2 regions of the Steroidobacter cummioxidans genome follow, and region 1 is predicted to be linked to the other one. Evidence: riboswitches for the same ligand, from Rfam matches in the RefSeq annotation. Region 1 holds a riboswitch; the other holds the start of a gene.
The links. A riboswitch is a leader RNA that binds a small molecule or an ion and turns the genes downstream of it on or off. The one in region 1 is predicted to bind cyclic di-GMP.
Positions count from the first base shown of each region.

Region 1 (16,098 bases):
GCGCGGTTGAAGTCGGGGCAGATCGATATCGTCGTCGCGACGGATGTGGCCGCGCGCGGCCTGGACGTCGAGCGCGTCAGCCATGTCGTGAATTACGACGTTCCCTACGATCCCGAGTCGTACGTGCATCGCATTGGACGCACCGGGCGGGCCGGACGCAGTGGCGAGGCGATTCTTTTCATCGCGCCTCGTGAAAGAAACATGCTGCGGATCATCGAGCGCACGACCCGGCAGACCGTTCAGCAGATGCAGCTGCCGTCCATCGAGGATGTGAACGAGCGGCGGGTCGCGAAGTTCAATGAGAAATTGACGGCGGCGATCGCGGCGAATGCAGGTCAGCAGTTCATGTCGCTGATCGAGAGTTACGAGCGCGACAACAATATTCCTGCCGTCGAGATCGCGGCTGCACTCGCCAGCATCGCTCAGGGCGCCACGCCGCTGTTGATGGAGGCTCAGGGGCGCAGAGGCGAAGGCTCGTCCGATGCGCCGTGGTCACAGTCGAGTGACGCCCCCGCCCCTCGTCGCGAACGCGCACCGCGTTCGGATCGCGCGGCAGCGCGTTCAAGCTGGGCGGAGGCAGACGATGCAGGCGCCCGCCGAGAGCGAGCTCCGCGTTCGGAATGGTCCAGGTCGGAGCGCTCTGAGAAGCCTGCGTGGCAGGGTCGTGCGACTCATTCCGAGCAGGCTGCCAACGTCGAGAGTGCGTCGACCGAGGTCGATCAAGGGCCGAAGCCGCTGAACCGTCGCGAGCGTCGAGCGCTGGAACGCGCCGAGCGCGAGCGGCTCGCAGCCGGCGGCGAAGGTGCGGCTGAGGGTGTCAGCGAGCGTGTCAGCGAGAATGAAAGTGGCAGCGGCCACGAGCCAGCGGTCGAGAGAACGAACGTTGAATTCGACGCTGCCGGCCAGGAAGCCGCGGCTCCTCGCTCAGCAAAGCGCGCCAGGTCTCCTGGCTTCGACGAAGGCGAGCGGCCACGCAAGCGCGCTGAATCGCGCGACTTTGGCGACGATGATCGCCCGCGTGAGCGGCCCCGGCGGGGTGGCGACGAGGACGTCGAAACCTATCGCATCGAAGTCGGGCATGCGCACGGCGTAAAACCAGGGAATATCGTAGGCGCGATTGCGAACGAAGTCGGACTCGAAGGTCGTCACATCGGTCGCGTGCTGATTCGCGACGATCACAGCTTCGTTGATTTGCCCGCCGGCATGCCCAAGGATGTGTTCCATCAGCTGCAGAAAGTCCGCGTCGCCGGACAGCCGCTGCAGATCAGTCGTGCCCTGAAAACACATGTCGAAAAGCTCCGACGTGACCGTCCAGCCGGTCCGAAATTTCGCCGACCGAGCGATTCGAAAGGGGCGAAGTTCAAAGCTCGCGGCCCGCGAGACAGTCATCGGCGCCGCTGAGACCGGCGCCTTTAAAAGCATCCGCAAGCCACAAAAAAGCCTGTAAATACAGGCTCTGGCGCATCCTGTGAAACGCCCAGCGGAGTGTGAGGAAACTCACATTCTGCTGCCGGGCGGCACATAAGAAACATCGGCAAATGTTTGTTCTGCAGGCGTGGGACGTCTGGGTACAGCGACGTTGCCGCTATTCGCCGACAGGATTGAGCATTTGCCGGGGGGGGTTATGCTCCATCCCGCGTCGAGACATTGGGTGCCTCTCCGATGGGTAAGGAGCCGCGCAAGCGCGAAACTGGCCTCCAGTGATCAATTAATAGGGTTTGCAGGGAATGCGAACGCCGCAGCGGGTCGAGGAAGTTCAAGCCTTCTCGTCTAACTGAAATCTTGTGACAGCCGTGCCGGCGGCGTGCGTATGCACGCGGTCATCGGCAGTCACAACCTCGGATGGAGCAATCGAGGCTCGCTACCGTCAAGGGCAAACCCGTCGAAAGTCGGGGACGCAAAGCAACCGGTCTACAAGGGCTCACGCCCGACGACAGCGGGGCTGCCAAATTAGCGAGAGCAAAACGTGCGTGACAAGCACGACTGTTCTATGTGTACGCGAGTACACCGTTGATTGGTTTGGTCGCGATCGAGCGACCGCGTCGCCCTTGGAAATTCACGTCGAGCGCGCAAGCGCCGGCAGAAGTATCAAGGGTTATCAGATGCAGAAGGCGATTGTCGGTAAGTGGGTGCAGCGTAGCGGACTGCTTGCGGTGGTGATGACAGGCATCATCGCTGCTGGTTGTGGCGGCGGCGGCGGTGGTGGTGGCGATAGCGCCAGCACGCCTGCAAGCGGCAACAGCGCCAGCAACAGCTCCGCGCCAACGATCAGCGGCACGCCGGCCACTCAGGCCACCGTCGGCAGCGCGTACACCGCGACTCCGCAGGCCAAAGGTAGCGGCTCGCTCGCGTTCTCGATTCAGAACAAGCCAGCCTGGGCGCAGTTCAACACCACCACGGGTCAGCTGACGGGCACGCCGACGGCAGCCGGCACGTTCGCCAACATCGTGATCAGCGTGAGCGATGGTAAGGCGAGCGCCTCGTTGCCCGCGTTCGCGATCACTGTGGCCGCCGCTTCCAGTGCCGGTTCGGGCTCCGGTTCTGGTTCCGGCTCCGGCTCCGGTAGCAGCACGACGCCTCCGCCGGCTTCCGCCTCCGGCCCGAATGTCGCGTTGTCGTGGAACGTGCCGACGCAGACGGTCGATGGCCAGACGTTGCAGAACCTGGCCGGTTACCGCATTCACTACGGCACGAATCAGAATGCGCTGGTGAATTCCATCGAAGTACAGAGCGCAGGCTCGAACAGCTACACGGTTCAGAACCTGAAGGCGGGCACCACTTACTATTTCGCGGTGCGTGCGGTTACGTCGGATGGTGATGAGAGCGAGATTTCGAACGTCGTCTCTCGCGTAATCGGCTAAGCATCGTCAGCCGACGAGCTGCGGACTGGCGTCGACCCCGACGCCACTCAGTTCGCAGTGGCTCCGGCCACGTAGCGATCGACTTCACGGCCGAGCAAGTCCATCGGCACGCTGCCCGTCTGCAGCACGACGTTGTGGAATTGCTGAGGCGAGAACTTATCGCCGAGCGCGGCACGGGCGCGATCTCGCATCTCGAGAATCTGCAGCTGGCCAATCATGTACGCGCACGCCTGTCCCGGATTCACGACGTAACGCTCCACTTCGCTGGCTTCCAGGCCGTACTCGACGGCCTGCTCACGCGTCCATTTCTTGGCGTGCAGGCCAGTGTCCACCACCAGCCGGCGGGCGCGGAACAACTGCGCGTCGAGCATGCCGAGCAAACCTTCCGGATCCCCGTTGTACCAGCCGTTGTCGGCGACCAGGCGTTCCGCATAGAGCGCCCAGCCTTCGGACAATGCGGAAATGCCGCCGAGCACACGCGCCTGCCGGAATTTGGGTAGAGCGGTGTTTTCCTGCTCCAGCGCGATCTGGAAGTGATGGCCCGGCACGGTCTCGTGATACACCAGGGTGCGCAGGCCGAACTTGGTCATGCGTTGCGGCCGCAGCGGCATCTGGAAGATCGCCGAGCGCGAGCCGTCGAGCGGCGCGCGATTGTAGTTTGCGGCGGCGCTCGCCTCACGGAAGCGAGGGAAGGGTTGCGCGACGACCGGTGCCTTCGGCTGCAAATCGAACAGCGCCGGGCTGCGCTTGAGCGCGTCGGCAATCATGCCGTCGATGTCTTTCATGATGGCGGCGCGGCTCGAATCCGAAGTCGGATCCGGATACGCCAGGTCCTGGCGCAGCTTCGCGGCCCGCGCTGCTATCGTGCCTTCAGTGCGGCCCAGCTTGCGAAAGATCGCATCCATCTCACCTTCGATACGCGCCACCTGCTGCAAGCCGATCTGATGGATCTCTTCGGCCGTGAGCTTGGTGGTCGTAAAGCGGCCGAGCGCGTACGCATAGGCCTGGTCGCCACCTTCGAAGCGCCACAGGCCGGCGTCGTTGCTGGTCTGGGGCAGAATGCTTTCGAGCAGGGCGATGGCGCGATGCCAGGACGGATACACCTGCTCGGTAACGATCCGAACGGCCTGCTGTTGCAGCTCCGAGCGTTGCGCCGAGCTGAGCCCCTCGATGTTTTGAATGCGCTGGGCGAACGCGGTGACCAGCGGGTTCTGCACCGGCGCCACATCGCTGAAGCTGCGCATCTGGGTGAGCGTCGTCTGCACGATGAAACGAGGCGGCAGCATCTTTTTGGCGACCAGGCGGCGGGCTTCGGACACCGACTCATCCATGCGCGTGCCAATCTGTTTCATGCGCAGCACGTAGTTGGATGCATCCGCCGGCTTCACCAGCGGATGACGCAGCGTGAGCGCCTCGACCAGTCCGACGTTGGCGCCGTTGAATTGATCGAGCGGAAAGTCGAAGTCGAGGAATGCCTCGCTGGCGGCTACCTGCTCGAGTTGCCACTGCATCAGATCGGCGGATACGCGCTGCGACTCGTTCATCTTGCTGCGATCGAATTTGGCGAGGTCGGCCAGACCTTTCCTGGCGCGCTTGATGCGATCGAGCGTATAGGCGCGGGTGCGGGGCGTGAGCTGTTGTTCGAGCTGGCCTTGCTCGGCGCCGGAGAAATAGCGGACGCCGGTGGCGAGATCGGGATCGGCGCGGACCCATTCATCGGTGAAGCGGTCGAAGAACGCATCGACCGTGGAGCGGCCGGCCTGATTGGCCTGGGCGAATGCCAGGCAGGGCAGTAGCAAGGTGTATGCAAGGACGATGAGCAGTTTGGCTCTCTGCATTTTTTTCCCCTTCAGGTGAGATCGGCGCCTCACGGCGGTCGTATTGCCGACGCGAACTTCAGCAGCGCTGACCCGAAAAATCGCTGGCCACGATGCCATAATGAGCTGGCCTTGTCACAACCGCAGAGCGTGACCCGTCTAATACGGTCTGGCTGCGTCTGTGTGAATCATGAGTGCCAATCCAACTACCACCGCCACTGCTTTCGCCGCCGAGCGCACGCGACTGCTCGGCATTGCCTATCGCATGCTCGGTTCGCGAGCCGACGCCGAGGATGTGTTGCAGGACGCGTGGTTGCGCTGGAACGAATCGGACCCTGCCGATGTGCGCTCGACCCAGGCCTGGCTGACCACGATCGTGACCCGGCTGTCGATCGACCGGCTGCGTTCAGCGAAAGCGCGGCGCGAGGTATACATCGGGCCGTGGTTGCCCGAGCCGCTGGCCGACATCGATCCGGTCACTCCCGAATCGAAGGCGGAGCTGGCGAGTGAGCTGTCGCTGGCGTTTCTGAGCCTGCTCGAGCGGCTCGGTCACGAAGAGCGCGCGGCGTTCGTATTGCACGACGCATTCGACTGCGACTACGACGATATCGCCGAAGTGCTCGGCAAGAGTGTGGCCGCATGCCGGCAACTGGTGCATCGGGCGCGCGAGCGGGTCATGGCCGAGCGCCGGCGTTTCCAGGTCGATGAGCCGGCGCGCCGGCGCATGCTCGAACGTTTCATCGAGGTCGCCAATGCCGGCGACTTGCCGGCGATAAAGGCGCTGTTCGCCAGCGACGCGCATCTGGTCTCCGATGGCGGCGGCAAGGCCATCGCTGCGCGTCGCATTCTGCATGGCGCCGAGCGCATCTCTTTGTTGTTCCAGTCGATCTTCCTGCGCCATGCCCAGGGGATCGAACGGCGCATCGTGCGCATCAATGGCGAGCTGGGCCTGGCTACCTCGTTCTGGGGCAAGCTGTACTCAGTCACCACCATCGATACCGACGGCGAGCGCATCTATGCCTACTACTCGGTGGTCAATCCCGACAAGCTCGGCGGGTTTCTCCCAGCCGCCTGAAAGTTTCTGTTCCGGGCTGTCACAGCCTGCAGGGCTGACTCGTCAAGGGGCGGTAACACCCCTTTATCGACAGGAGCACGCGATGAGTCAGCAGCGGTCGTTCAACATCATGAAGCATCAGGACGTCTTCAAGGCCATGCTGGGCCTGGACGCCGCCTTCGCGCATTCCACCCTGGAGCATTCCCTGATCGAGCTGGTGAAGCTGCGGGGCTCGCAGATCAATGGCTGCGGTTTCTGTGTGGATATGCACTCCAAGGATGCCCGTTTGGAAGGCGAGACCGAGCAACGGCTGTATCTGCTGAGCGTGTGGCGGGAAGCGCCGGGCCTGTACACCGACCGCGAGCGCGCGGCGTTGGCCTGGACCGAGGCTGTGACCAAGCTGGAAAACCAGCATGTGCCGGACGCGGTTTACGATCAGGCCCGGGCGCAGTTCAGCGACGAAGAGCTGGCACGGCTGACGTTGGCCGTCGTCGCCATCAATGGCTGGAATCGTTTCAACATTGCATTCAACTTACCGGCCGGCAGTTACCAGGCCGGCAGTCTCAAAGCGCTGCGCGCCCAAGCGTCCTGATCGGTCCCGCTCACCCCAAAAGGGGCGCCCGGCAGCCATGGCGCGACTAAACTCGCGGCATGGCTGTCGTTTCCACGTCCGCGCCGGTAACTGGCCGTTTGCTCGCGGTGACTTCACCCGGGCGCATGCTGCTTTGGCTATGGGTCGCGTTCTGCCTGATCCTGATCCTGGTCGCTATCCAGGATCAGATGCACAACCCCTATATCGCGTGGTGGGAGCCGCTGCTTTGGGAAGGGTCGTCGTGCGCCGGTGCCACGGTGGGGCTGCTCTTCCAGCGGCGCCATAAGCACCGTTTTGCACCCTATCTGGATCAGCCGCTGCAGTGGTTCGGGCGGCATCTGGTGTGGTGGCCGCTGTTCAGCATCACGTTCATCGGCTTGGTCTATGGGGTGCGCCATGCGGTGTATGCGCTGCTCGGCGGCGCCTACACGCACGAGTCGTGGCTGTTCGTGATCGGCTACGAATCGCTGAAGCTGCTGCTGTTTTCGGGTCTGTGGCTGGGGATCATTTTCGGCTTCGATTCTTTCGAGCAATGGCAGGCACAGCGGCGGCATCTGCTGGAGCTGCAGAAATCATTGGCCGAGGCGCAGCTGTCGCAGCTCAAGACGCAGTTGCGGCCGCACTTCTTTTTCAATGCGTTGAATACCATCTCGGCGCTCATGCACGTGGATGTGGAGCGTGCCGATCGGATGCTCGCCCGGCTCGGCGATCTGCTGCGCATCAGCTTGCAGATCAACGATCGGGAAATGACCACGCTGCGCGAAGAGATGCGCACGTTGGAGCTGTTCGCGCAGATCATGCAGGAGCGCTTCGCGGATCGCGTCGCTCTCAGTTGGAACATCGATCCAGACATGCTCGACACGCAGGTACCGATGCTGCTGTTGCAGCCGTTGCTCGAGAATGCGTTCAAGCATGGCGTGGAGCGGAGCGTCGGACCGGTGAGCATCGGGATCGCTGCGCGCCGCGAGGTTGATCGGATCGTGCTGGAGATCCATAACACCGGATCGGCGCTGCCGGCCGAGCACCGCGAAGGCGTCGGACTGCGCAACTGTCGTGAGCGCCTGAAAGTCATTTACGGAAACGAGGCGACGCTGCAGCTGATGAGCGACGGCGATTCAGTGGTCGCGACAGTCGCCTTGCCGGAGCGGCGCGCGTGATTCGCGTCCTCATCGCGGACGATGAATCGCCCGCACGAGACAAGCTGCAGCGCTGGCTCGGTGAGCTGAGCGATATCGAAGTCGTGGCGGGCGCCGAGGATGGGCTGCAAGCCGCTGGCTGTATCGATCAGCAGCGGCCGGACGTGGTGTTTCTGGATATTCAGATGCCCGGTCTCAATGGACTCGAAGTCGCCGCGCAGCTGGAGCAGGCTGCGGCGCCACTGATCGTATTCGTCACTGCATACGATGAGCATGCGGTGAAAGCGTTCGAGTTGAACGCCGTCGACTATTTGCTCAAGCCCTATGACAAGGATCGCTTTCTCAAGGCCGTTGCCCGAGTGCGCGAGCGCTTGGGAGATCGGCAGTCACGTGCTCCGGCAGTGGCCACTGCTCGGGCTCAAACGGGATCGAGCGAGCGGTTGCTCGTGCCCGCAGGCGAGCGGCTGCAATTGATCGACAGTGGCTGCATCGATTGGCTGGAGGCAGACGACAACTACGTTCACGTGCACACCCCGAACCGCAAGTATCTGTTGCGCCGGACGCTACAGGATCTGCTGCTACAGCTCGGCGAGCAGCGCTTCGCTCGTATCCACAAATCGGCAGCGGTCAATGTGGCCGCGATCGCGTCGCTCACGCCTTTATTCAAAGGCGACTACGAGATAGCGCTCCGCACTGGCGTGGTCCTGCGCTTGAGTCGTCGCTACAAGGACGCACTGTTCGCCCGCATGGGCCGCTGAAATCCCGCTCGCCCCTCGAGCAATACCGCTTGCCACGCAGTTGCTGTGGCGGCGGGTCATGCTCATCAGGATCTCGCCATCGCCCCGCGCTGGAGAGGTCTCATGGAACAGGCTGCCCTTAACCAACAACCAAGCTCCTTGCCCAGCACGGCCGCGGGTAGCGAGCGTTATGATTTCCTGGATTGGCTGCGGGTCATCGCCATCCTCGTACTGCTGTTCTATCACACGGGCATGATCTTCGTCGGCTGGGGCTGGCACGTCATGAACGAACAGCGCATCGATGCGCTCGTGGCCCCGATGGACATCTCGCATCGCCTGCGCATGCCGCTGTTGTTCGTCATCGCCGGCGCCGGCATGTGGTTTGCGCTTCAGCGGCGCACCGGTGCTCAGCTGTTCCGGGAGAGAACCGTGCGGCTGCTGCTGCCCCTGGTCATCGGCATGTTCGTGATCGTCCCGCCGCAGGTGTTTTACGAGCGGTTGTTTCAGGATCGCTGGCAGGGCGGCTTCCTGCAATTCCTATGGGAGCGGACCTTGCAGTTGCGCCCGTATCCAGAAGGCGATTTCAGCTGGCATCACCTGTGGTTCATCGCTTACCTGTACGTGTACGTGCCGCTGCTTCTGCCGTTGATGATCTGGTGGCGCCGGAGCGCCAGGAAGCTACAGGCGGGCGCATGGATGTACACACTGGCGTTGCCCCTGGCCATCAACGAAGCAGTGCTCAAGCCGCTGTTTCCGGAAACGCACAACCTCGTGCGGGACTGGTACATCTTCAACCATTACTTGTTGTTGACGGTTTACGGCTATTTGCTCGCCTCGATGCCGGGAGTCTGGCAGTGGTTCGCTATGCGCCGACATCAGTTCGCCATCGGCGGCGTGAGTGTGTATCTCGTCGCTATGTGGCTGTTCGCTCAGGGGGTCATTCATCGCAGTACGCCAGCCGATGCATTCGTGGGCAACGTGTTCACCTGGCTATGGCTGATGGCCTTCCTGGGCTACGGCTATCGCCATCTGTCCTTCTGCAACCCGCTGCTGCGCTGGGCGCGCGATGCGAGCTATCCCATCTATATCCTGCACCAGACCCTCATCGTCGCCATCGGCTATTACGTGGTGCAGACGTCCTGGAGCCCATGGACCAAGTATTGGGGGGTGCTGCTGGCAACGTTGGTAAGCTGCGTTCTGCTCTACCAGCTCATCGTGCGACGTTTCGGTTTCACCCGCTTCGTTTTTGGAATGAAACGCGGCCGCGCCACGGATGCGCCGTCGGCAATGGCCTCGGAGCGAGGTTCGGCGGCGGTTTGATTTGGGCACGGCGCGGATGCATAGTCGCGGCCACCTATCAAGGAACTGGCTGTGATCAAATCCGCCCGCGCCGTGGCTCTCGTCGCCTTACCTTTATTGATTGCGACGCTGCCGTCGCAGGCTGCCGGCCGCACCATGGCCGACGTGCTGGCCGCATCCAAACCCTCCGACTGGCGGCCGCTCGATCCCAACAACACTTTGTATATGGATCTGCCGGGCGGGCGGGTGATCATCGAGCTGCAACCCGAGTTCGCTCCCAGGCACGCCGCCAATCTGCGGGCACTGGCGCGCGCCAGGTATTTCGATGGTCTGGCGATCACGCGCTCGCAGGAAAACTATGTGGTGCAGTGGGGCGAGTCGGATGCAAAGAAGCCTATGGGTGACGCGCACAAAGCCCTGGCACCCGAGTTCACCCGGTCGGCCTCCGGGCTGCAGTTCACTGCATTGCCGGATCGCGATACCTACGCAGCCCAAACAGGGTTTGTGAATGGCTTTCCTGCGGCTCGCGATGCCGCGAATGGCTCTGCCTGGATGGTTCATTGTTACGGCATGGTCGGCGCAGGTCGCGACAACGACGTAGACAGCGGCAGCGGCGCCGAGTTGTATGTGGTCACAGGAAATGCGCCGCGACAGCTCGATCGAAACATCACCCTGGTCGGTCGCGTGCTGCAGGGCATGGATATCCTCTCGACCATGCCCCGCGGCAAAGGCGTGATGGGCTTTTATCAGAAGCCCGAAGAGCGCACGCCGATCACGCAGATCCGCCTCGCAGCGGACGTGCCCGAAGCGCAGCGCGCCCGCTTGGAGGTGCTCAGGACGGATACGCAAACGTTCGCCGATCTGGTGGAGTCGCGGCGTAATCGGCAGGATGAGTGGTACAAAGTCCCGGCCGGTCACATCGACGTTTGCAACGTGCCACTGCCGATCAGATAAGGAGCAACGCTACATGGCCGACGACTTCTCTTCCCGCCGTCCGCGCCGCTGGCTGAAGCTTCTGGTGATCTGGGGCCTGGTGCTGGTCATCGTACTGGGCAGCGCGTGGACCTGGTTCACCCTGAACTGGGCTTACTCCGAAGGCGAGCGCGCCGGCGTCCTGCAAAAATTCTCGCGCAAGGGCTGGCTCTGCAAGACCTTCGAAGGCGAACTGGCGTTGTATATCGTCGGCGGCGTGGCGCCGCAGATCTGGCATTTCAGCACTCGCGATCCGAAGCTGGCCGAGGAGCTGACCAGGAATGTCGGCCAGGACATGCGGCTGCAATACACGGAGCATCGCGGCGTGCCCACCAACTGTTTTGCCGAGACGCCTTACTTCGCAACCGGCTTTACGGTGATCCAACGTTAGGAGGATGGTCATGAGCACCGTTTATGAGTTCACGGCCAACAGTCTCGATGGCAAGCCGGTCCAGTTGCGCGATTACGCCGGCCAGGTGCTGCTGGTGGTGAATACCGCCAGTAAGTGCGGCTTCACGCCGCAATACGAAGGACTGGAGGCGCTTTACGAACAGTATCGGGATCGTGGCCTGACCGTGCTGGGATTTCCCTGCAATCAGTTCGGCGCCCAGGAGCCGGGCAGCGCCGAGCAGATCGGGGCCTTCTGCCAAAAGAACTATGGCGTCAGCTTCCCCATGTTCGAGAAAATCGACGTGAATGGCGCTACAGCCCATCCGCTGTATCGCTGGCTGAAGAGTAACGCCAAGGGCCTGCTCGGCAGCGAAGCTATCAAATGGAACTTCACCAAGTTCCTGATCGACCGCAACGGACAGGTGGTCGAGCGCTTCGCTCCGACCACCAAGCCTGAGGACCTGAAGTCCAAAGTCGAGGAACTGTTGTAGATGAGTCCGATCCGGAAAGTGGCGACGCCCTGGCTGGCGGCGCTGGTCGTCAGCGTGGTGCCCATTGCAGCGCAGGCCGAGGAGAAGCCGCTGTGGGAATTTGGGATGGGTGTCGGAGCGATGGTGTTTCCGGACTATCGCGGCTCCGATGAAGTCAATGTCTATCCGTTGCCGCTGCCGTATTTCGTGTATCGCGGCCAGTTCCTGAAGGCCGATCGCGAAGGACTGCGCGGCGAGCTGTTCGATAAGCGCTATCTGGAATTGAGCTTCAGCATGGGCGCCACCATTCCGGTGAGCAGCGAAGACAACGATGCGCGCGAGGGGATGCCGAATCTCCGGCCGACGCTCGAGCTCGGCCCGTCGCTGGACGTGCACCTGTGGCGTTCGGACGATAGCGGCATGAAGCTGGATCTGGTAATGCCGCTGCGTGTGCCGATCACATTGGAAAGCTCGCCGAAGGCACTGGGCTGGAGTTTTTCGCCGCGCCTGAATCTGGACATCGAGAATGTCGGCGGCCACGAGGGATGGAACTTCGGCGTCGGCGCCGGTCCGCTGTTCGGCGCTCCCAAGTATCACGAATATTTCTATTCAGTCGCGCCGCGCTACGCGACCGCCGAACGTCCCGCCTACGAGGCTCGCGGTGGTTACTCCGGCATGCATTTCATCGCCGCCATCTCGAAGCGCTTCCCGGGTTACTGGGTGGGTGCGTATATGCGCTACGACAATCTTCGCAATGCTGTGTTTGAAGATAGCCCGCTGGTGCGGCAGCAGAACTATCTCACGGGCGGCATCGGCATCGCCTGGATGATCACTCAATCCAAGCGCATGGTCGAAGTGCAGCCGGGCGCAGTCGCCGAATAAAGATGTGCTCACCCTCCGAGCGGCGGAGGGTGAGCGACAGAATGACCATCGACTAGTGACGCTGGGCCGTCTGCGAATGCTGCCCGCCAGGGCGTGAAATGCCACAGAGCGCTTCGCTCGCGTCATCCTGAGTGCTGCCTTCGCGAGCCAGATCGCCCAACGCCAGAATGCCGACCAGACGCTTGTCACGATTCATCACGGGCAAGCGGCGCAGGCGCAGGTCGCCCATATTGCGTGTGACGTCTTCGACGTCCTGATCCTCATAGCAATACTTGATCTCTGCGGTCATCACTTCTCGAATCTGGGTGTCAGGGCTCTTGCCCTCGGCGATCGCGCGCACGGCGATGTCGCGATCCGTGATAATGCCCACCAGCCGGTCGTTTTCCTGCACCGGCAGCGCGCCGATGTCGAGCTCGGCCATCATGTGAGCGGCATCGCGAATGGTCTGGTCCGGACGGACCATGCAAACGTCTCGAGTCATGGCATCGCGAATTTTCATGGCGGTCTCCTAGCGGCGGGCTATCAAGGCAACTCGTCAGTACCGCTGCGGTTCCGCGCCCGGAAGCGCATGCACTACACTGCGAGCACTACATTTCACTGCTGTTTGCACGCACCAGGAAAGTCGCAGATGCCGCTATCACCCGCCCGCCTTGAAAGTCCCGCCGGATTGTCGGCCGAGCTGCTGGCGAACGGCGCCGTGCGGCGTATGAATCACGGCGACACCATAATCAACCTGTTCATTGGCAACGAGTTGGAAGGCGGTGTGGCCAATTTGTACCTGCGCCGGCTGAACGCCGACGCGTTGCAGTACATCGAACTGCTCGGGCCGCGCAGCCCGACTCGATTCAGTCGCTGCGGCGAGGGCTGGACGGGCAGTGGCGAATGGTTCGGTATTCGCTACACGGTACAGCTGCGGCTCGCGGCGACGGCGCCGGTGTGGTTCTGGCATGTGAGCCTGGAAAATTCTGCAGATTCGACTCAACAGATCGATGTCATCTACGTGCAGGACATCGCGCTGTCGCCGTACGGCACGGTGCGGTTGAACGAGTTCTACGTCAGCCAATACGTCGATCACACGCCGTTGAAGCATCCGAAGAACGGCCATGTGATTGCATCTCGTCAGAACCTGGCCGCGGGCGGGCGCAATCCCTGGTGTGTCATTGGCTCCTTGCGCCGGGCTCAGAGCTTTGCCACTGACGCTATGCAAGTGCATGGACTCGCAACTCGCGGCGGCGAGCTACCTGTCGGCATCGTGCAGGGACTGCCTGGGCGGCGGCTACAGCATGAGCATTCGATGGTCGCAATTCAGGACGAGCCGCTGGAGATCAAGCCGGGCGAGCGCGTCAGCACCGGATTCTTTGGCAGCTTCAGCGCGGATCATCCGGCAGCTACGGCGCTGGGGGATCTCGATGCGGTCGATCACGCGCTCGATCTGCCCGAGGCCGCGTTGTCAGAGCTCGCTGCTGCAGGCGGTGATGATTCGAACAACGTTACGCTGTTCAGTCAGTCGCCTTTGCTCGATGCAATCGACCTGCAGCGCGATGAGTTGAACACGCTGTTCGGCTCGCAGCGCCGACACGAGGAGGTGGACGAGCAGGGCTCTGTGCTTTCGTTCTTCTACGACGCGGACCGGCACGTCGTGTTGAAAGCCAAGGAGAGGCGCGTATTGCGCCCGCACGGACATGTGTTGCGCTCCGGGTGGCATGCTACGCCCGATGAGCTCGCGCTCACGTCGACGGTGTGGATGGACGGCGTGTTTCACTCGATGCTCACGCAAGGGCACGTGAGCTTCAATCGCCTGTTGTCGACGGTGCACAGCTATCTGGGTTTGTTTCGGTCTCACGGTCTGCGCGTGTTTGTCGAATCGGAGGGTAAGTGGCGCCTGCTCGATCTGCCTTCGGCGTTCGAGATTCAGCCCGAGGCTTGTCGCTGGCTCTACAAACATGCGGGCGGATTGATCGAGGTTCGTAGCGAAGCACATGCCGAGCATGAGCTGACGTTGCGCGTCGAAGTGCTGTCGGGTGCGCCGGTGCGCTGGTTTGTTGCCAGTCATGTGGCGCTCAATGGTGATGATGGCAGTGTGTCGGGCGCGGCGAACTGGCGTCAGGAGAACGGCGTCATTGTCATTCAGCCCGCGGAAGGCAGTGAACTTGCTCAGCGATTCCCGCAGGGAAACTTCACGATCGCTCCGCATGAAGGCACGCAGTTGGAGCGCGTTGGTGGCGATGAGCTGCTGTTTCAGGATGAGCGTTCGCGTCAGCAGCCGTTCGTGTGCTCGATCATTTCGGCGAGCAAGTCTTTCGGGTTGACCGTTCGCGGCAACCTGGTTACCGAAAGTAGCGATGAGCCCAAGTCAAATGGCGAGCAACTGGTCGAGTTGCTCGGCCTCGACGCGCCGGCTGGCAGTCCACTCGCCGCGCAGGTCGCGCGTCTCGTCGAGATTCTGCCCTGGTTCAAGCACAACGCACTCGTGCATTACCTGGCGCCGCGCGGCCTCGAACAATACTCGGGCGGTGGCTGGGGCACGCGCGATGTGACGCAAGGGCCGGTCGAGATGCTGCTGGCCTTGGGTAACTTCACGGCCATTCGCGACCTGTTGATCCGCGTCATGAAGGCCCAGACGTCCGACGGCGACTGGCCGCAGTGGTTCATGTTCTTCGAGCGTGAGCGTGATATTCGGGCCGGCGATTCGCACGGCGATATCGTGTTCTGGCCGGTGCTCGCGCTGGCGCAGTACTTGATTGCCTCCGGTGACAGCTCGATTCTCGACGAGCCCGTGCCGTTCTTCTCCTCGGGCCACACGAAGCCGTCGGTTCCGCTGTGGAAACATGTGGAGCGCGCGTTGAAAGTCATCGAGCGCAGGATCGTCTCGGGGACTGCGCTGGCGGCCTATGGCCACGGCGATTGGAATGACGCGCTACAGCCGGCAGATCCGGCAATGCGTGAGCGCATGTGCAGTGCCTGGACGGTCACGCTTCATCATCAAGTGTTGACGACTCTCGCACACGCTTTGCGGAGCATCGGCCGAGAGCACGAAGCAGTGCGCTTCGAAGCGTGGGCCGCAAACGTCAAGCGCGATTTTCAGCAGGTGCTGCTGGTGGATGGCGTGCTCACCGGCTATGCGCTCTTCGAGGAAGAGGGCAAGGTGAGCTACCTGCTCCATCCGCGCGATGGCATCACCGGGGTGAAGTACAGCTCACTGGCGATGATTCATGCCATCCTGGAGGATCTGTTCGATGCCGAGCAGCTACAACAGCATCTGCGTCTGATCGATCTGCAACTCAGCGGGCCGGATGGCGTGCGATTGTTCGATCGTCCGATGAATTATCACGGTGGTCCGCAGCGCTTCTTTCAGCGAGCCGAGAGCGCGACGTTCTTCGGTCGCGAGATTGGCTTGATGTATATGCACGCGCATCTTCGCTACGCGCAGGCGCTTGCGAGAGTGGGTGAGACCGATCGTTTCTTCCGCGCGCTGTGTCAGGCCAATCCAATCGGCATTCAAAGTCTCGTGCCAAGTGCGACGTTGCGGCAGGCGAACTGCTATTACTCCAGCTCGGATGCGGCGTTCGAAGATCGCTATCAGGCCAGCGCCGAGTACGATCGTGTGGCCCAAGGCACCGTGCCGCTCGACGGTGGCTGGCGTGTGTACTCGAGTGGTGCCGGTATTGGGTTGGGGTTGATCATTCGGCGCTTCCTCGGGCTTGGCATCGAAGCGCGCGATGTCACATTGGATCCGGTGATTCCCGCAACGCTGAACGGCTTGCGGGTACGGTTCTCGCTGTTCGGTAAGCCAGTGACCCTGATCTACGAGATCGACGGTGCCGGTCACGGCGTGAGCGCGGTGAGCGTCAATGGACATGTTTTGCCGCTGACTCACGATGCCAATCC
Region 1 covers NZ_LSRW01000013.1:15,994-32,091, forward strand. Annotated here, with positions in the region: gene D0550_RS08790 (DEAD/DEAH box helicase) at 1-1,401, shown strand, start outside; cyclic di-GMP riboswitch class I at 1,863-1,950, shown strand; gene D0550_RS08795 (fibronectin type III domain-containing protein) at 1,971-2,861, shown strand; gene D0550_RS08800 (DUF885 domain-containing protein) at 2,909-4,699, opposite strand; gene D0550_RS08805 (RNA polymerase sigma-70 factor) at 4,869-5,753, shown strand; gene D0550_RS08810 (carboxymuconolactone decarboxylase family protein) at 5,836-6,324, shown strand; gene D0550_RS08815 (sensor histidine kinase) at 6,384-7,481, shown strand; gene D0550_RS08820 (LytR/AlgR family response regulator transcription factor) at 7,478-8,218, shown strand; gene D0550_RS08825 (acyltransferase family protein) at 8,321-9,517, shown strand; gene D0550_RS08830 (peptidylprolyl isomerase) at 9,569-10,450, shown strand; gene D0550_RS08835 (hypothetical protein) at 10,464-10,859, shown strand; gene D0550_RS08840 (glutathione peroxidase) at 10,870-11,349, shown strand; gene D0550_RS08845 (MipA/OmpV family protein) at 11,350-12,210, shown strand; gene D0550_RS08850 (CBS domain-containing protein) at 12,263-12,709, opposite strand; gene D0550_RS08855 (GH36-type glycosyl hydrolase domain-containing protein) at 12,839-16,098, shown strand, end outside.

Region 2 (16,098 bases), on a different contig from region 1:
GGTTGTGCTTGAGCTGCTCGGGATCGATGGTGATACGAACCGGGACGCGTTGGACGATCTTGATCCAGTTGCCCGATGCGTTCTGCGCCGGCAGCAATGCGAACGCGCTGCCACTGCCCGCAGCGAGACCGGCGACGGTGCCCTGGTATTCGACGTCGTTGCCGTAGATGTCGGCATGCACGCTGACCGGCTGGCCGACGCGCACACTCTTCAACTGGCCTTCCTTGAAGTTGGCATCGATCCAAACGTCATCCAGCGGCACGACGGCCAGCAGCGGCTGGCCCGCGTTCACATGCTGACCCACCTGGACGCCGCGCTTGGCGATCGTGCCGGCCACGGGGGCTCGAATGGTCGTCCGACGCAAAGACAATGACGCATCACGAAGCCTGGCAGCGGCCGCCAGTACGTCGGGATGATCTTCGATCGTCGTGCCTTGGATCTGCGCGAGCGTGGCCTCGAGCTCCCGCTGCGCGGCTTGCAGCGATGCGCGTGTCTGCGCAATCGTGTCCTGCGCGTGAGCCAGTTCTTCGCCCGACACGGCGCCGTCGGAAACCAGCGCCTGGCGACGAGCATAGTCACTCTGCGATTTCTTCAGATCGGTCTGACGCTGGGCGATCTGAGCGCGCAATTGATCGGCCTGGGCGTGAAGCGCGCGAACCTGTCGAACTGTGCGTGCCAGATCTGCTTCAGCAGCGGACACGGCGATGTTTGCATCGGCTGGATCGAGCTCGACGAGCACCTGGCCGCGCTCGACGCTTTGTGTGTCATCGACGTACACACCCAGTACGGCGCCGGGCACTTCGCTGGTGATCTGTACGATGTCGCTGGCGACGTAGGAGTCATCAGTGCTTTCGTAGTAACGCGCTACCGTCCACCAGTAGATCGCGTAGCCGACAGCGGCGACCGCAACGACGGCGCCGAGGATGAGCAGAGCCTTCCGGCGGGTACCGTTGCCGTTACCGTTGGCAGCAGGAGCAGTTGTATCGCTCATAAGATTCCGTGTGGAAGTAACAATCAGCTGGCGGCGGTGAAGTTGCCGCCGACGGCCAGCAGCAGAGACACACGAGCGAGCGCCTGTTGATGAAGAATGTCGACGAACGTGGTGCGCGCGTTCAGTACCTGGGTTTCGGTCGTCAGCACGGACAGATAATTCGCCAGTCCCGCTTCGTAGCGCTTCTGCGCCAGCCGATAGGCTTCTTCGGCGGCAGTGAGCGTGGAGCGCGCCTGCTGTAGCTGCTGCGCGCTGTAGTTCACCTGACTCAGCTGATCGGCGACCTGCTGAACGGCAGAGAGCACTGCGCCGTTGTAGGAGCTGACGGCTTCGTCCTGCAGCGCCGTGGCCGCGTTGAATTCCGACTTCAACCGATGCGACTCGAACAGCGGCAGGCTGATCGCAGGGCCGATGCCGAAGGTGCGATTGTTGGCTTGAAACAAATTGCTCAGCCCGATGGCCTGGAAGCCGGCGAACGCGCTCAGATTCACGTTCGGATAGAACGCTGCGCGAGCGGCAGCTCGCCCCGAGGTAGCCGCTTCGACTCGCGCGCGAGCCGCGAGAATGTCGGGACGCCGACCCAGCAGATCGGCCGGCAACTCGTTGGGGATCGAGAGCGCGGCTTCGAGATTCAGCGTGGGTTTGCCGATTCGCTCGTAAGCGTTCGCGCCTTCACCCACCAGCGCAGCCAGGCGATGCACGGCAACTTCTCGCGCCGCTTCGGCCTGCAGTCGCGCCAGCTCGGCCTGTGGTACCGCTGTTTCGGCTTCGCGCAGCTCGACATTCGTATCGAGTCCGGCCGCGATACGCTTGCGCGTGATATCGAGAATTCGCTTTCTCTGGACCACCGATTGCTGCGCGATGTCCGCGCGCGCGATGGCGCGATTCAAATCGAGATACGTTTGTGACAGAGCCACGGTCGTCGCCAGTCGGGCGGCCTCCGTGTCGAGCCGCGTGGCCTCTTCCGTCGATCTGGCCTGATCGATGAGCGCGGCCTGCTTGCCCCAGAAATCCAGATCCCAGGACAGATTCACCAACAACTGACCGTTCCAGAATGTGCCGCCACCGAACGGCGGCGGATAGATATATTGTTCCGGCCAGTGGACCCGTTGTTCTGCACCGTTCAATGTCACGCCGGGCGTGCGCTGTGCCGTAGCCAGCTCCACTTGCGATTGCGCCGCTCGCAGGCGAGCCAATGTTTGCTGCAGATTGGGATTGTGTTCGAGCGCGGTGGTGACGAGCTGATCGAACTGCGGATCGCCATACTGTTCCCACCAACGATCGGCTACCACGGGGGCCGTGGTCGTGCCGAGGCCGACACTCTGGTCGGCGATCGAATGCACCTGTGGCTGGGTTTTCGGCGGAGTCACGCATCCGCTGAGCGCCGTAACGATCCCGAGCAGCAGCGCGCTCGAGCGGCAAGCTGCCATGGTCATGACGCTTTCTCCTTGTCCGACGCCGCGGCGGAATAGGGCACCAGCTCTTCCAACCGGCCGATCAGACGTCTCAACATCGATTGCAGCATCTTCACTTCTTCACGCGTGAAGCCGTCCAACGAGGTATTCAACGCGTCACATGCCGTAGGAACCAACGTATCGAGCACGTCAGCGCCCGCAGCAGTGAGGGAAAGCTCGACGACGCGTCGATCATCGGCGCTGCGCCGCCGCTCGATCAGCTTGCGTGCTTCGAGCTGGTCGACCAGGCGCGTCATCGCGCCGCTGTCGTGATGCAAGTCCCGACAGATATCGGCGATCGTGACCGCCAGCCCGTCACGCAAATACATCAGCACGACCCACTGCTGCAGAGTGAAGCCCTGTTGCTCGAACAGGCCTTCGATGCGTTCCTGCATCAGCCGCTGGGAGCGTTTGACCAGATAGCCAATGCTGTCGCGCAGGTGGAAAGAGTCGGGGCGGTAGTGAGATCGGGGCATTGCTTGCCTCGGCAATAACTGCCTAGGCAGGGATTATAGGAAGCCGCTGCTGCCCAACAAGGCGCTTTCAGGAACTAGTCAGCGGAATCCTGGGCACGAAAGGACGCGGTGGCAGCGTCCGTGCTCAGCGGCGGACGGCCCAGCCAGCGGGCCGGTAGAGACAGGGCGCTGATGAGCGACATGACCAGCGCGGCGGCGTAAGGAATTGCCTGAATGAGCAGCACCGCGACCCAGAGTGAAACATCGGGCGCCTTCAATTCTTCGGGAATGCCGACGACCCAGCCGGGCGCGATCGTGTACTGACCCGTCAGGCCGACGGCCGCCAGCACCAGAACGATCATCCAGGCCGTTTCGGCGCGTGCCGCCGCGAGGCCTGCGAGCAGCGCGTGTGGTTGTTTGTCCTTGGGCGTGCGGAAGAACGGTTGATTGCGTGTCAGCAACCCTTGGACGACGGCGACGCTGACGACGTGTGACAAAGCCAACCCCGCCAGCGCCGCGGCCAGGGTCTGACGGATGTTGGCGCCGACGCGGGCTGAATATAGATGCGCCAGCTTGGCGATCTTGAATGCAAACAATGCCAGCGGCAGCACCGAGAACATCATCAATGGCGGATCGAAGCGATGGGGGGCGAGGATCATCGCGGCGGACCACGCCACCGCAAACAGATTGAAGACCAGGTTCAGCCCATCCATCATCCAGGGCAGCCACCCGGCAATGAAGTGATAGCGCTGACCTTTAGTGAGTCGATCGTCAGGTCGCAGCAGTACGTCGGCGTGAGAGCGCAGGATCTGCACCGCGCCGTACGCCCAGCGGAAGCGTTGTTTCTTATAGTCGGTGAACGTCTCGGGCATCAGTCCGCGCCCGAAGGTCATCGGCAGGTATTGCGCTTCATAGCCGTGCTCGAACAAGCGCAATCCCAGTTCCGCATCCTCGGTGATGCACCACTCGGCCCAGCCGCCCACGCTCTGCAATGCCGAATGTCTGACCAAGGTCATGGTGCCGTGTTGAATGATGGCATTGCGCTCGTTGCGCACGACCATGCCGATGTGAAAGAAGCCGCGATACTCCGCGTAGCACATCGCTTTGAACGCGTTCTCTTCGGCGTCACGGTAGTCCTGCGGCGACTGCATGATGGCGAGCTTCTCGTCCGCAAATGCGGGCACGAGCGTGTGCAACCAATGCGGATCGACCTTGTAATCGCTGTCGATGACCGCGACCACCCGAGCATCGGCAGCCGTGTGTTTGAGCGCGAAGTTCAGCGCGCCGGCTTTGAATCCCTTGAGCGGCGCGACGTGAAAGAATTTGAAACGCTCGCCGAGCTTCCGGCAATGCTGCTGCACCGGCTGCCAGGTAGCGGGCTCGGGCGTGTTGTTGTCGACGACGATGACTTCGTAGTCGGGATAATCCAGAGCGGCGAGCGCGTCGAGCGTCTCGATCAGCATTTCCGGCGGCTCGTTGTACGCCGGCACGTGGATGGAGACCTTGGGCAGCGCATGCGTATCGAGTGCTGCCAGGTCGAAGGGGCGTTTGCGCGGCTTGCCCCAGCGTGCCTCTGCCCATTCCAGCGCTTCCGTGATCAGAACCGCGATGACGCCGAGCATTCCCAGAATCAGCACGGTGCCGATCAGAATGCTGGATACGGTCAGGTAGCGCCGCGAATAGTCATAGATGATCCAGACCAGCGTCGTGGCGACGCCATACACGACCACGGCCAGCAAGCTGCGTCCACGGGTTCCCAGCGCGAGGCTGTGCACGTAGAGCATGGCCAGGATCAGGGTCGAAATGCCGACGGACACGGCGGCGAGCGTTTGCCACTGTGGAATGCGCACGATGGGCTCGACGAACGCAAACTTGGGTTGCCGATGGACGTCATAGACGCCCCAGTACGCCTCGACCGCGCCTTGATACCGCGCCTTCCAAGGCTGATCGAACGCTTCCATCAAGTAGTAGACGTAGCCTTCCTGCCTCGCCAGCTCGAGGAAGCGCCGAAGAAACATTGCCTGATTGCTCGTCGACGCGACCGCGCCGCCGCGAGTGCGTCCGTCCGATGGCCAGCCAACCTCGGCGATTACGATTGGCTTGCCGGGATAAGCGCGCTGCAGCTGTTCCATGCACGAGATCACGTACTCGATGGCGTGATCGACCGGGATGCCTTCCCAATACGGCAACAGATGCACCGCCAGATAGTCGACGTGCTCGACCAGCTCGGGATATTTCAGCCAGACGTGCCAGGGTTCGGCGGTGCTCACCGGTTGCGCTACCGCTGCACGCACGCGATCCAACTGTTCTGTCAATTGCGCAACGGTGAGATCGCCGCGCAGGATGGACTCGTTACCAACGATGACGCGGATGACATTGGGATACTTGTTGGCCAGCTCGATGGCGGCGGCCGCTTCCCGATCGTTGGTGGCCAGCCTGCGATCGAGCCAGGCTCCGACCATGACTTTCAAATCGTGGCGGGCGGCGAGCTCGGGAATCAGCCCCAGACTCTTGAGCGTGGAATAGGAGCGAACGGCCGTAACCTTGCCGGCCAACAATCGCAGGTCGCTGTCGATCTGTTGCTCGGTCGGCAGCTCCTGGACGAATGGATCCTGCCCCGCCTGGAATGGCGAGAACGCCATGCCTTGCACCCGCGCCGGCCAGGGCGGCTCGGCAGTCGGGCGGTTCATGTAGGCCCACAGGCCGAAGGTGAGCGCCGCAAACACGGCCGCAACCAGAAAAGCCGACCACTTCATTGTGACTCGATTGACGACGTGGGGGCGAATAGCGTGGTTGAGGGCAACGTTCAGGCAACGAACCTGCGACATGTTAACTTAGCCGGCGCGACGCACGGCCGAAGTCGGCACGCTCGCATCCGAAGGAGTCTTTAGGCTATGTATCGGCACATTGGTAAGTCGTTCTTTCCACGGCAGTTTTCCCTGCGCAACTGGATGCGGGCTGCACTCGGCCTGACGCTCCTGGCGGCAGCTGCCACGGCCTCCGCGCAGCAGGCGAAGAAGGACTATGCGAGTTGGGAGATCACCCCTTTCTACGGATACATGGGCGGCGGCCGGTTCGAGGATTCGACCACCAATACCGACCGCGATCTGGATGAGGACAACAGCTACGGCATCATCTTCGATGCGGCTGCGGATCACTGGCGCCATTACGAGCTGATGTACGTCAAGCAGAGCACCACTCTCGAGGGCACGGTGCCGGTGAGTCTCGACGTGGAATATCTACAGATTGGCGGCACCGTCATGTACGAAGATGCCGAAACGGTCTTTCCCTATTTCGGCATGACCTTGGGCGCTTCGCGCATGAGCCCGGGCGGAGCGGGGCTCGATAACGAGACCAATTTTGCGTTCTCGATAGGCGCGGGATTCAAAGCGCCCATCAGCGAACATTTCGGCGTGCGCTTCGATGCTCGCGCGTTCCTCACGACGCTGAGCACCAGCGGCAGCATCTTCTGTGCGTCCGATAACGGCGTCGGCACATGCGCGATTCGCGCCAAGTCCAGCAGCTTCGTGCAGTACCAGGCGGCACTCGGCCTCACCTACAGTTTTTGATCGCGAGGATCACTCTGCGCTCGCGATGCTGCAGGTCGAAAACATCAGTAAGTCCTTCGCAGGAACGCCACCGCGGCGCGTGCTCGGTGGCGTTTCGCTGCAGCTCGCGCCGGGTGAGTACGTCGCCGTCATGGGCGAGTCGGGCACGGGTAAATCCACCCTGCTCAATCTGATCGCCGGGCTCGACACGCCCGAGGGCGGCCGGATCTGCCTCGATGGTCAGGACATCGGCGCGCTCGACGACGATGCTCGCACGCGACTGCGTCGGGCGCGCATGGGCTTCGTGTTTCAGGCGTTTCATTTATTACCGCACTTGAGTGTCGAGCGGAACGTCGCCTTGCCGTTGGCGCTCAATGGTCAGCGAGGCCGTGAAGCTGCCGATCGAGTGCGTGAGTTGCTCAAGGCGGTGGGTATGTTGGAACGTGCCAACGCCGCACCTTCGCAACTCTCCGGTGGCGAGATGCAACGTGTCGCCGTCGCGCGCGCGTTGGCGCATCGTCCGGCGCTGGTGCTGGCCGATGAGCCCACCGGCAATCTCGATGCGGAATCTGCGGCTGAAGTGCTCGAGCTGCTGGCCACGCAACTCAAGCGCGACAATGCCGCCGGCATTCTGGTGACCCATTCGGAGCTGGCCGCCACCACTACCGATCGCATCCTGCAACTCTCCCGGCAAGGATTGGCGCCGCGCGCTGCCGCTTCCTCACGTCCAACGTGATTGCGCCGCTGCTCATCGAGGCCGCGATCACCGGGCCGATGCGGCGCTCGCCTGGACGCACCTTGCTCGCTGTTCTCGCCATCGCGCTGGGCGTGGCGCTCGGGCTGGCCATCTATCTGATCAATCGTTCCGCCGCCGATGAGATTTCCCTGGCGGCGCGCAGCTTGTATGGGCTCGCCGATCTCGTCGTCGAAGGCGGCGCGGATGGGTTCGATGAAAACTTATATCCGCGCATAGCGCGCGTTCCTGGAGTCGCGGTTGCCAGTCCCGTCGTCGAGGTCGAGGCGAAAATCGTCGGCCGTCGTGGTCCGCTAACGTTGCTGGGGATGGACGGCTTCAAGTCGAAGCTGCTGCAGCCCGCGTTCGCTGCCGCGGTGGTTGGCGGCGGCGCCGAGGAAGAGCGGTCGGGCGGCGCTTCGGAGGATGCGGAGCCTGAGAATCAGTTCAACGATCGTTCGCTCTTGCTGAGCGCCAGTGCAGCTCGCGAGTTGCAGCTGAGCCCGGGCGATTTCGTCGAATTCCAAGTAGGTGTGAAGCGCGAGCGTTTGCGTGTGTCGGGTGTGCTGCCGCCGGCGGCGCTGCAGGACTTTGCGGGGGTGGTCGATATCGCAACCGCTCAATGGGTGTTCGAACGTCTCGGCAAAGTGTCGCGGATCAATCTGCGGCTCGCGACGGGTTCGAGTCCGGAGCAGGTGAAAGCAGCACTTGCGGACATGTTGCCATCGACAGTGCGAGTCACGACGCCGGGTCAAGCAACTGACGACGCTCTTCGGCTCTCGCGTGCGTATCGTTCCAATCTAACGGCGCTTGCGTTGGTGGCGTTGTTCACCGGCGGGTTCTTTGTGTATTCCACGCAGTCGTTGGCTGCGCTTCGTCGGCGTCGCGAGTTCGCGGTCATGCATGCGATTGGCGTGACTCGCACCGAGCAGCTGATCCTGATGCTTTCTGGCAGCGTGATCGTCGGTGTCCTTGGTGCAGTACTTGGCATCGTGCTCGGTGTGATGATCGCGAGAATCGGATTGAGCGCGCTCGGGGCGGACCTGGGCGCGGGCTACTTTCGCGGCCTCGCGCCGGGGTTGAATGTTCACATCGTTGAAGTTGCCGTGTTCTCGTTGCTTGGCATTGGCGTGGCCGTTGCCGGTGCGCTACGACCGGCACTCGATGCGGCTCGCGTTCCGACGGCCAGCGCGCTGAAGGCGGGTGATATCGCCAGCGGCGAAGTGCGTCCGCATGGCTGGATGGTGCTGACGCTCGGAGTGCTTGCGGCGATCGCCGTGAGTCTGCCGCCGATCGCGGGATTGCCGTTACCCGGCTTCGTTGCTATCGCGCTGTTCCTCATTGGTTGCGTGGTCGCGATGCCTTCCGTCGTCCGCTTCGTGTTGCGCCACGCGCCGCGCTGGCGTCGCATTCCCTATGAGATTGCCATCGCGCAGATCGCCGGCACTGCGCGCTATGCGACGCTGAGTGTGTCTTCCATCATCGTCAGCTTCAGCTTGATGGCATCGATGGCCATCATGGTCACATCGTTCCGAGATTCGCTCGATCAATGGACGCAGAAAGTCCTGCCGGCGGATTTGTACGTGCGCGTAGGATACGTTGGGCAGTCGTCGTATCTGGATGAGTCGCTGGCCCGGTCGATGGCGCAGGTGCCGGGTGTCGAGCATGTTGAGTACAACCGCCTGGCTCGCGTGCAGCTATCGGCCGATCGCCCGGCCTTGGCCCTGATCGCGCGATCTCTGAATCGAGATCATCCCGATAAAACGTTGTGGATGATGAGCACCGCGACCAATGACATTCCGGCAGGCGCGGTGCCGGTGTGGATCAGCGAGGCGGCGTCCGATCTGTTCGCGATCGAGGCGGGCGATGAGATCAGGTTCGAGCTCGCGGGCAAGCAGGTTGTCGCCTCCGTGCGAGGGGTGTGGCGCGACTATGAGCATCAAAACGGTGCCATCGTCATGGGGCGCGATGAGTACGTGGCTCTAACCGGCGACCACGCAGTCAACACCGTCTGGTTCTGGCTCGACAATGGCGCTGACATCGGCAAGGTTGGCAACGCCATTCGCGATCTGCTGCCGCCAGGCATTGACTACGACATGCGGACACCGGGCGAATTGCGCAAGATGTCGCTCGCGGCGTTCGATCGGACGTTTGCGATTACCTACTTGTTGGAACTGGTGGCGGTGACGATCGGTTTGTTCGGCATCGCCGCGGGCATTAGCGCGCAAGTACTGGCTCGACGCAGCGAGTTTGGCGCGCTCAGACACCTCGGCTTTACGCGCGGGCAGGTTGCGACGATGCTGGCGATCGAGGGTTCGGTGCTGGGTGCGCTTGGCGTGATCGTCGGATTGATTGCGGGCACGGTCATCAGCTTGATCCTGATCTATGTGGTGAACCGGCAATCGTTTCACTGGAGCATGGATTTGAGCGCGCCTGTTGGCTTGCTCGCCGGATTGAGCGCGGCTTTGATCGCTGCCGCTGCGTTGATCGCGGTGGTGAGTGGCAGACAGGCGATGGGCGGCGAAGTCGTGCGCGCGGTCAAGGAGGATTGGTGATGCGACTGTCGCGTGGGCTGTGTTTGCTCGCTGTGGCGACGCTTGTGGTGTTTGGTGCGCGTGCCGATGCGGTCTATCCCGCCGTCGTTCCTGGTTATCAAATCCAGTTTCCCCGCGACGAGGGCAGTCATCCTCAGTTCAAGACGGAGTGGTGGTATGTCACCGGCTGGCTCGAAGGCACAGCGAATCAGCCGATCGGTTTTCAGCTGACCTTCTTTCGCTCGCGCACCGGCATCGACGACGACAATCCTTCGCGCTTCGCTCTGCGCCAGGCGTTGTTCGCTCACCTGGCGATCAGCGATCCAAAGCGCGGCGTCTTGTTACATCACGAGAAGTCGGCGCGCCCGGGTTTCGGTCTGGCCGAAGCGGCCGAAGGAGCGCTCGATGTTCATATCGACGATTGGCAGCTGCGCAGGGAAGGTGACGGTTACATTGCCATCGCCAGGGCCGATGACCTGCAGCTCGACTTGCAGCTGCAGCCCCAGGCATCGCCGTTGCTTCAGGGCGATCATGGCTTCAGTCAAAAAGGCCCGAACCCAAGCTCTGCCAGTTACTACTACAGCCTGCCTCAGCTCGCCGTCACGGGCCGCGTCACCATCGACGGCAAAGAACAAGCCGTGCGCGGCGTTGCCTGGTTCGATCACGAGTGGTCCGGCGCGATCGTCGATGAGCGCGCACAGGGTTGGGATTGGGTCGGTTTGAATCTCGACGATGGCGGCGCACTGATGATGTTTCAAATGCGCGGCGCTGAAGACAGCGAGCTGTGGGCGGCCGCCAAGTGGCGGGCTGCCGGTGCCAGCGAAGGCGTTTCATACAAACCAGAAGCCGTGGAGTGGCAGCCAGTGCGTTACTGGCGCTCCTCACGCACGGGAGTTCGCTATCCGGTCGAGTGGCAGGTGACCGTCGGCGATCGAGTCATCACCTTGAAGCCGCTCATGGACGATCAGGAGAACGACGCCAGTGGCAGCACCGGCACCATCTATTGGGAAGGTGCCGTGCGTGCATTCGAAGGAGACAAGCCCATCGGCCGCGGTTATCTGGAGCTGACGGGCTACGGCAAGAAAATACGCTTGTGACCGCCGTTACTTGACCAGTTGACGGCGCGCGACGATGACGCCGTCCTCGTCCGCATACAGCCAATCGCCAGGACGAAAAGCTACGCCGCCGAAGCGAACCACGATGTCGCGCTGACCTTCGCCGCGCTTGTCGGTCTTCAGGGGATGAGTGCCGAGCGCTTTGACGCCGATGGGCATGTCGGCCATCGCGGCGGAGTCGCGGATGCAGCCGAAGACGACGATGCCTGCCCAGCCATTGTCGACGGCCTTCTGGGCGAGCATATCGCCCACCACGGCACGACGCATGGAGCCGCCGGCATCGATGACCAGCACGCGGCCGTTGCCGGCTTCAGCGGTCAGCTCGCGAACCAGCGAGTTGTCTTCGAAGCATTTGATGGTGGCGATCGGGCCGCCGAACTGGATCTGTCCGCCGAAATCGCCGAACAACGGCTCACAGATGTCCAGCTCGTCGCTGAATTGATCGCACAGGTCGGCAGTTCTGATGTCCACGGCGCAGCCTCGTCAGGAGAAGACGGGGCAGTTTGCCGCAGACCCGAGGGTCTGCGCGAGTGCTACTTCTTCTTGCCGAGCAGGCGCGACAGCAGCGAGTTGCTCTGCGGCAGCTTGCGTACGCCGCTCTCGGACAACTCGACTTCGCGCGCCTCTTCCAACAGCTCGTCGGCCAGGCTCTTCTTGAGCTGCTTGTGCTTGCCGGTGTTGCCTGCGCGAGTCGGCTCGGAGCGTTTGGTTGCGGGGCCGGCGGCTTTGGCGGCAACCCTGCTGTCCAGCGCTTTGTGAACGCCGGTGGAGTTCAGCTTGAACGCACCGGTCGCATTGGGCTTGAAGGCGCCGGTTGCGCCCGGCTTGAACGTGCCGGTGGCGGAGCTCAGCGCGCCCGTCGCGTTCGGACGGAACGCACCGGTGGCATTGGGGCGAAATGCACCAGTGGCCGACGTATCGACTTCCATGGTGATGGTCGGCACGACTGGCGCGCGACTGGCGCGGGCGTTGTTGAGCTCGACGACGTTGTTCTTCGGCTCTTCAGGTTCGGCGCGACGCGGTTGTGGCGCATCTTTGAAGCGCAGCTGCTCGGCGGCGCTGATGCGCAGCACCGACGGCGATGCGAAGAATGTTTTGAGATAGCCAGCCACCGCTTCGGCAGACACGGCTTCTTTGAAAAAGCCCAGGCGCAGCGAGTGCACGATCTTGCCGCTGCCCGCCGTGGCGACCGAATACAAGCGATACGCCTCGAAGATATCGAGGTGCGGCATGGTGTCCAGATTCACCGGCTGCTCGGACGCGGCGAGCTGAATCGCAAACCACTTTTCCTGCGCGTTGTCGTTCAGCTCTTCGCTGGTCAGCGCGCGGATCGTTTGCGTGCTGTCGAGATTCGGATGCGCATTCGAGGTATCGCGCACTGGCGCTGGCGGAACCTGCTTGGGAGCCGGCGTTGCCGCTTTATTCACCACGGGCGGTGCGACCGGTTTTGCCGGCGGCTCAGCCTTCTTGGCAACGGGTGGCGCTGCGGGCTTCGCGGCAGCGGGTTTCGGCGCAGCGGCGGGTTTGGCTGCAGCCGCTTTGTTTGTTACGGCGGGCGACGGTGAAGCAGCAGCGGGCGCGGCGGACTTGGCCGGCGGCTCGTCGTAGAGGTCGAGCTCGAAGGTATCGACATCTTCGATCTTCAGGCCTTTGCCGACGTGATACGGCTCGTTCGATCCTTTCGCCTGCTGTGCGGCAGCCGGCGTCGGTTCAGGATCGGAGAACGTAAGAGCGGGCACGCGCACGCTCCGCGCTGTATCCAGCTTCGGCGGCACAGCGACGGGCGCGGGCGGAGTGGCTGCCTTGCTTTTAGCAGCAGCGGCAGCGGCTGCGGGCACCGGCGCGGTGGTTTTGATTTTGAGCTTGCTGGTATCGAGCGCGGCAAACTTGCCACTCAACAAACCAACAGCGAGCGGTTCTTTCGACGGTGTCGGCGCAGGAGCGGCGGCGAGCGGTGTGGGAGCGGGATCGTCGTTCCAGCTCATCTCATCGAGGCCGGGGGCTTCGGTGAGCGCTTTGATCTTCGGCAACGACGCCGACGTGACTGCAGCTTTGGTTTCTTCGTCCGGCTCCCACGTCATCTCCACGACTTCGTCGCTCGGAGCTTTCGCGGCTGGCTTCGCCGGTTGAGCGGGCCTGGCAACGGCCTTAGCAGGCGCGGCTGCCGGCGGCGCGAGGACCGGAGCAGGAGCAGCCTTCGTCGGAGCGGGAGCTGCAGCGACAGGAGCAGGCGCAGCTTTCGGAGCTGGCGCTGCGGCGACGGGAGCGGGTGGCGGTGTGTTGACAACAGCAACGGCAGGACGCGGAGCAGGCGCCGGCGTCGAGGCGGGCAAGTAGCCGCGCGCGAAGCGGCGATCCTCATCGCTCAGGCTGGTTGTGAATGCGGTTGGATACTGCTGACGAACGACAGTAAGAACGCGTTCAGCATGCGCTTCGTTCGTGAAGAAGCCGAGGCGCAGACGATGCCGCGTGCGTCCATCCTCGACACGCGCGACCTGATAAAGCTTGTAATTCTCGAGACCGGGAATGTTACGACCCGTCGTCGGCACCGGTGCGATGGAGGCGCACAGATTGATGACGAACAGCTGCGTGCCGCTCCCTGCGTTTTGGGAGACGAGCGGCGGCTGTGAGCTTTCCGGCTCGACATAGACCTTGCTGGTATTGTCTTCCACGTTTCTTCCCCGACCCGTTGCGCCGCTGATCACCGCCCGCGTGCGGTGGACGCGCTTGCGGCTGAACGATTCATTTCGGCGGGGGGAGTGAGCGCGCTTATGCGCATCGCGCTCGTTCACGGCGGTTTCGCTGTTGTCTTTTGTGGCGAAACCGTTGCCGCATTATGTCGCGGCCCCGTGGCAACCCCGCTGTCTTAGGAAATGAATCCGTTAGACCGGAAGCTTTGCGTCCTCGCCTTTCGGCGAGTTTGCCCAGGAAATCTAACAATCGTCTTGGAACGATTCGATCATCGGCACGCTCAAGGCATAAGTCAAGCAAGTCCGGTCGCTTTCAGCAGACAAGGGGTTTGGCGACAAGTGAGATGCTGCGTTTGCCTTGAGGTTATGTCTCATCTGGTCCGTTGTTGGCGGTTTTGTTACACCGCCATGCGCGTCCACGCTTCTTTGCTCGCGCTCGCGGGCTCGCCCGCCATGATGCGCGGCGCGAGCTGAGAAACGATATGAACCTGCGCAGCATCGGAAAGGCCGAGCGCGCGTAGCGCACCTTCGAGGCCTTCGATCAGCTGACGACGCTCGTTCTCCGTCGGACAGCTGTCACGCGCCAGCGCAGCGAGCTCATCGCCCACGCTTTCCAATGTCTCGGCGATCGAGGGCGCGAACTCGCTCAAGTCGCCCCGCAGCCGCGCGGCAAATCGAAACGAGTTGTATGCGCACACGTACGCGCGATGTCTGAGCTTCAAGTTCTTCAACATTCCCACCGCATGGGTCTCCCGCACGAGGTCACGGGCGAAAGTGTGAAGGGCGACACGAATTGGACGGTGTGCGCTGGATCGCAAAACGCCGTCGCATTTCGGCGTTGCATTTACGCCTCATTACGGATCAAGCACGTACGCCCAAACTATTTTTCGCCGCAAAAAATTTACGCACTGGCCGTTGACAAAGAGCAACTGTCATGATGCTGGGCGCGTCGCGAAGGATGCGCCACGAGGACAGCGGGCGCGCGCGGGTGGCCGGGCTACTCAGGCGCGGCCGACATTGCGATCCGTGGGCGAGTGGAAATATTCGCTTTCTTCGGCGAATTGACGCATCAGTTTGCGCAGCTCCTCGATCCGGCCCTCGGCAGTGCTGATGGGCTGGCATTCTTCGCACTCTGGATCCGAACAGGGTTGCCGCGAGTACAACCAGTACTGCACGGCGCCCGCCAGCAGACCGTCGGCGATGTCCCAGATGTCGGCCTTGTCATCCGTGTCGGCGATCCGGTTGCCCAGGTCGACGGCCTTGCCGAAGGCTTCGCTGAAGGGGTTGTCGGGTTCCTGCATGGGGGGGTCACTCGAGCGTCTGGCGCCCGTTGCTCTCATTGAAGATGGCCCCATTGTAACGGCGTTGTGCCCCCTGACGAAGACTGTCACCGCCTTGAACCCAGGCACGCTGACTGGTCTACTGTCATAAAGCACTCGCCGATACCGTAGCCCGCTGCAAGCGGGCGAATTCATTAGAGGTTTCACATGGCCGAAGATCGTAATCAGGACCCGCAGATGGACGCCGAGGGGCTCTACCAGGAAGACAATTTCACCGACCGCAAGGTGGGTGCGATTCGTCGCCTTTCCCCGGTGCGCGCCGATGGCTCCGCCGATCCTGCCCGCCCGGTGCTGTTCATCGGCCAGGCCGAGATCATGACCAACATGGGTCCGGTGCCCATCAGCTTCGAGATCGAGGGGCAGACGCTGGCTGACGCGGTCATCGGCTTCGCGCCGGCGGCACAGGCCGCGATCGAGCGTACCGTCCAGCAGATCCAGGAAATGCGTCGCCAGCAGGCCTCGCAGCTCGTGGTTCCGCAGGGTCCGGTGCCGGGCATCACCGGCGGCCGCGGCGGCGGCAAGATCCAGATGCCTTGATGATCCATGGGGCGCGTGGCGCCCCATGATCGTGCGTGGGGCCCGTCATTCGGGCCTTACGTGGTGCGTCCCGCCGCGATTTGCGCAGAAATCGCCCATAACTGGCTGCTTTCGCGGCTGGCACGTTTTTCGCTCCATCCCGACTCCAAGCTCGAGCCATGGCATCGCTGCCCGGCTACAACAGAGGTCTGGATGTCGGCGATTCCGTACGATGAAATGCATGCCAGCGACGGCGAGGTGCGAGAGCACTACAGAACCTTCGCTTCCTGGCTCGCGCGCACCCCGAGCGAGCGCGTTGCGCACAAGCGCGCCGAGGCCGACACGTTGTTTCATCGCGTCGGCATCACCTTCACCGTCTATGGTGAGGAAGCCGGCACCGAGCGGCTGATTCCTTTCGACATCGTCCCGCGCATCATTCCGGCCAACGAGTGGAAGCATCTCGCCGCCGGCTTGAAGCAACGCGTGCGTGCGCTGAACGCGTTCACCAACGATATCTATCACTCGCAGGAGATCCTGCAGGCCGGCCGCATTCCGGCCGAGCAGGTGCTTTGCAATGGTCAGTATCGACCGGAGATGCAAGGCATCGACGTGCCCGGCTCGATCTATGCGCACATCGCGGGCGTCGATGTGGTGCGTGCCGGCGAGGGTGAGTTCTACGTTCTCGAAGACAATCTGCGGGTGCCGTCGGGCGTGTCATACAT
Region 2 covers NZ_LSRW01000001.1:3,788-19,885, reverse strand. Annotated here, with positions in the region: gene D0550_RS00085 (HlyD/EmrA/EmrK family protein) at 1-991, opposite strand, end outside; gene D0550_RS00080 (efflux transporter outer membrane subunit) at 1,015-2,427, opposite strand; gene D0550_RS00075 (MarR family winged helix-turn-helix transcriptional regulator) at 2,424-2,921, opposite strand; gene D0550_RS00070 (glycosyltransferase) at 2,996-5,656, opposite strand; gene D0550_RS00065 (outer membrane beta-barrel protein) at 5,795-6,469, shown strand; gene D0550_RS00060 (ABC transporter ATP-binding protein) at 6,495-7,184, shown strand; gene D0550_RS00055 (FtsX-like permease family protein) at 7,181-9,736, shown strand; gene D0550_RS00050 (lipocalin-like domain-containing protein) at 9,736-10,812, shown strand; gene rraA (ribonuclease E activity regulator RraA) at 10,819-11,301, opposite strand; gene D0550_RS35255 (hypothetical protein) at 11,364-13,502, opposite strand; cyclic di-GMP riboswitch class I at 13,679-13,765, opposite strand; gene D0550_RS00035 (hypothetical protein) at 13,919-14,254, opposite strand; gene D0550_RS00030 (hypothetical protein) at 14,522-14,821, opposite strand; gene D0550_RS00025 (hypothetical protein) at 15,008-15,397, shown strand; gene D0550_RS00020 (circularly permuted type 2 ATP-grasp protein) at 15,590-16,098, shown strand, end outside.
Region 2: linked by a shared signal. The riboswitch ahead of D0550_RS35255 (hypothetical protein) and the one ahead of D0550_RS08795 (fibronectin type III domain-containing protein) in region 1 are both predicted to bind cyclic di-GMP.